Regions from separate parts of the Paenibacillus sp. 01T431 genome, predicted to be linked through region 2. Evidence: riboswitches for the same ligand, from Rfam matches in the RefSeq annotation. Region 2 holds a riboswitch; the other holds the start of a gene.

Region 1 (2,206 bases), on a different contig from region 2:
AACTTCAGAAAAAATGCCATTGTTTTTATGTCCAAATGGGGCTTTGACCCTGGTGATGCAACGTATATTAGAATGGATTTCAGCACCGTAATTGAGCGGGAATCGCATGAGTACAGACGCGAGAATTGCTCGATTATGGAAATAGGCTGCGGGTGCGGAGCTACGATTTTTCATATGAAAAAGCAATTCCCATCCGCAATATGGTACGGAGTTGAGCGTAACGAGCTGGCGGCTAGAGTAGCAGAAGCTTCGGGAATTACTGTATTCCGCTCGAATGATCCGAAGGATTGGAGGCTGCCTGCTGAAGGTCTTGACGGCATCGTAATCGGAGATGCTCATGCATACGGGACACCGCAAGCCATGAAAAATCTAGTTCGTCTTCTAAAGCCTGGCGGCTGGCTAGTCGGGTGCTTTGCCAATCGCTATTATTTCAACAATATTCGGCAATATTTAGATCCTGCTAATGCACAAGCACAGCATCAAGCGGCATCACAGTACTCAGCAGAACAAGTTAGCCAGCTTTATTTGCAGGCCGGTTTTACCTATGTGAAGATTACACGTGCGGATAATAAACCGCAGGAGCAGCTAGAATACATCCATCTGCTAGAGCGGCTAACGTCTGAAGAGATGTCAAAAGAGCTGACAGCCGCATATTTGCTCGTATATGGACGCCTTGCTCCTGCAGCAGAGACCAAAGATACGGCAGACTTAGAAAATTCGAAGGCTGCTGAAGAAACAAAGGTAGAATGGCTGGATGAGCATATCGATCTAGGGCAATGAAAGCTGGTGCAGGAGCTGCACGTTCTGGCTGCCGTATATAGTAAGAGGATGAGTATCGTGGCTTGATGATAATCATTTTCAAAAAAAACTAGCATTAAATGCGGGTTTTGCTATACAATGAATGGTATTGACGAAACCGAATATGTTCCGGGGAGCTGGTTAGGCCGGCTGAGAGGGGATTTTCTATACAATTCCGACCCGTTAAACCTGATCTGGATAATGCCAGCGTAGGGACAGAAGCTCTGTTTAGCAAGCAGGCGAGATCAAATTGATCAAGCATTTGCTGTATAAACAGCTGCACAGCCAATGATATGGCGTCCTCCGGATTAGGGGGACGCTTTTTTTTGTTGCGATTAGAATGATGCAGCCATGGAACCGGATACTACGAGGAGTCGTCGCCTATAAGAATCGAAGCATGGAGAGGGGAACAACATCATGAATCAGAAAAAAACAGGGTATTTGTCGTGGAAAATCGTGGCCGCGATGCTTGTGTTCGTATTGGTGCTGGCAGGCTGCGGCGGTGGCGCTGGGAACAAGGGCGAACAGCCGAAAGAGCAAGAGGGAACAGCGGACAAGCCGCTAGAGAAGGTGCAGGTTGTACTCGACTGGACACCAAATACGAATCATACCGGACTTTATGTAGCTAGAGATAAAGGTTTTTTTAAGGAGCAAGGACTGGACGTTGAAATTATTCAACCAGGACAAAGCGGTGCCGATCAAATGGTCGCTTCGGGCAATGTGCAGTTTGGCGTAAGCTATCAGGAGTCTGTCACGATGGCGAGAATTGCCGGCGTGCCGCTCGTATCGATCGCCGCTGTCATTCAGCACAATACCTCAGGTTTTGCTTCACCGCTTGCAAAGGGAATCGATTCACCTGAGAAATTTGAAGGCAAAACGTATGGCGGCTGGGGCGCTCCTGTTGAGGAGGCGGTCATTCAATCGATTATGCAGGAGAAGGGCGCAGATGTGAGCAAAGTAAACATCATGAGCATCGGCGACAGCGACTTCTTTACGGCGGTGAAACGCGATATTGACTTTGCATGGATTTACTATGCATGGACTGGCGTGGAAGCAGAGCTGCGCGGCGAGAAGATCAATATGGTTTATTTAACAGACTACAGCGACAAACTGGATTATTATACGCCGGTAATCGTGACGAACGAAGATTTGATTATGAATAAACCGGAAACAGTCAAAGCGTTTACAGCTGCCGTATCTAAAGGCTACCAATACGCGATCAGCAATGCGGAGGATGCAGCAGAAATTTTAATAAAAGCAGAGCCGGATTTGAATGCGGAGCTTGTGCGCGCCAGCCAAAAATGGTTAAGCTCGAAATATCAGGATGACGCACCGCGCTGGGGCGAACAGAAGCTAAGCGTATGGGAAAACTATGCGGCATGGATGTTTGAGCACAAGCTGCTGGAGA
Region 2 (2,206 bases):
CAACAATTTAATTCTCGTCGGATCGGATAATGCCTTATGATAGGCTACCACTTTATCTAATTGCACCGTTCGCCACCTCTTCCTCCACCAAACAAATTTAACTTACATCTAATTAGATGTTTATCTAATCAGATAATAATACGCCACCTATTATTTGTCAAACACAATAATCTCGAAAATACAAACAGTCAGCTTGCGCATAAAAAAAGCTGACAGGTCTCTGCCTGCCAGCATGAAATAAACTCCTCTTACTCAACTCCCATGCATCGTTAATTTTCCGAATACAGGTTGTCATCATCCGCAATGCTCTGAATGTCCTCCGAGCTTATGCTGAAATAACCATAGCCCTCAGCCTGCTGTTTCTTTAACGCTTTTTCTTTAAAAAACTTGGGGCTGCCCTCGCCTGCATCCTCATCATAAACGAGCAGAATACCGTCCGTTTTCCGAAACAGCAGCTCGTCCCTAGCCGTAAACTGCCAAATGCCATTATACGGCTGGTTGCTGACCGAAGCGTAATAATCGACCCCTTTTAAAACCTGCTGATAAAACTCCTTTTTATCATCCTTCCATTTCTCTTCCGGATTGCTGTATGCCGAAATAATTGAAAGTCTCAAATGAGGATATATTTCCTTCAGCGCAATGACGACCTCGCACGCCCACAAATCTACGCCATATTGACCCGGGGTAATCACCCACTCAAGCCCATCTTCTATAAGCGGAACCAGCTTGCCTGTCAGCGCTTTTTTTATATAAACAATGCCCTCATGCTTCTGGCTAAAAATATTAAGCTCATGCGCTCGGTAGCCCGTTACGAGTAAATTTTTCATTTGTCCAACGCCTTTTCGGATAATTATGGTTTACATCTATCCAGTGTATGCTATAGTAGAAAAAATACAAATTGCATATAAACCTATTTATTTCACTAGGGGAGCCTAACGGCTGAGATGGAGCATCTGCTCCGGACCCTTGGAACCTGATCTGGATCATTCCAGCGGAGGGAAGTGGAGCAGCAAAGCATTCATTCATGCGCGCAAGCCTTGTGTGATCGTTAGACCCGCTCATTTCCCCTCGGAAATGGGTGGGTCTTTATTTGTTTACGGAGGGATGCGTATTACAGCTATAATCTCACTTCACCAAGTAAGCTACACCTACGACAAGCTTGCTGAAACATCTATACTGTCTAATCTTTCGCTTCAAGCCTACTCAGGTGAGTTTGTCTCTATCATCGGTGCTAGCGGGTCAGGCAAAAGCACTCTCTTTAAGCTCATGGCCGGATTGCTTCAGCCTAGCCAAGGTGAAATTAGGCTGCATGGCAAGCCTGCCCCCAATCGTCTCGGCAAGATTGCTTATATGCCGCAAAAGGATCTTCTTCTGCCATGGAGAACAATACTCGGCAATTGTCTGCTTCCACTTGAGCTGACACGCAGCAATCCCCATTATAACACGATCCAAATCATGGAGCTGCTAGAGCGCTTCGGACTGGCAGGCTATGAACAAGCTTACCCTGACGAGTTGTCAGGCGGCATGCGACAGCGGGCAGCTTTTCTGCGCACGCTAGTAACCGGACAAGAGCTGCTGCTGCTGGACGAACCGTTTGGCGCGCTTGACGCCATGACCAAACGCGGTATGCATAAGTGGCTGCTAGAGCTGTGGAGCGACCTTGGAAAAACAGTACTCTTTATCACACATGATCTTGAGGAAGCGATATTGCTGAGCGACCGCATTTATTTATTGCCAAGTGCAGCTAACGAGGCGCAAGGGATACAGGAAATAGTCGTTCCTTTGCCGAGACCAAGACATTATGAGCAAAATTATGAACCCGACTTCATCAAGCTGCGGCAAGATTTGGAGCGAAGACTGCATGCGCAAACCTCTAATTAACCAGTGGCTGAGCCATTACGGACTATTTATACTGCTGCTCTTTAGCTTACTGCTCGTTTGGCAAGCAGTCGCACAGCTCGGATTGGTTCCACCCTACATACTGCCGTCACCTAGCTCAATTGCTCAGGCATTAATCGAAGATGGCCATCTGCTGCTTGGCAACCATCTGCTGGCTACGCTTAAAGAAGTGTCCCTCGGTTTTCTATTGTCGATTATTATTGGGACTACGCTCGCAGCAGGCATGCACACTTTCCGAATACTGGAGAAGGCGCTGTACCCGTTTGTCGTCATCAGTCAGACCATCCCGCTTATCGCTCTGTCGCCA

The links. Region 2 has a riboswitch for thiamine pyrophosphate ahead of AC1DM9_RS05820 (ABC transporter ATP-binding protein). Riboswitches for the same ligand answer to the same signal wherever they lie in the genome.
Region 1: it holds a riboswitch for thiamine pyrophosphate, as region 2 does, so the genes downstream of both, AC1DM9_RS13885 (ABC transporter substrate-binding protein) here and AC1DM9_RS05820 (ABC transporter ATP-binding protein) in region 2, are expected to answer to the same signal.

What each region holds. Positions count from the first base shown of each region.
Region 1 covers NZ_JBFTPT010000006.1:364,920-367,125, reverse strand. The annotation lists gene AC1DM9_RS13890 (glycosyltransferase) at 1-780, shown strand, start outside; TPP riboswitch at 919-1,031, shown strand; gene AC1DM9_RS13885 (ABC transporter substrate-binding protein) at 1,216-2,206, shown strand, end outside.
Region 2 covers NZ_JBFTPT010000003.1:174,750-176,955, reverse strand. The annotation lists gene AC1DM9_RS05830 (DUF2087 domain-containing protein) at 1-66, opposite strand, end outside; gene AC1DM9_RS05825 (SLOG family protein) at 270-827, opposite strand; TPP riboswitch at 915-1,017, shown strand; gene AC1DM9_RS05820 (ABC transporter ATP-binding protein) at 1,105-1,881, shown strand; gene AC1DM9_RS05815 (ABC transporter permease) at 1,862-2,206, shown strand, end outside.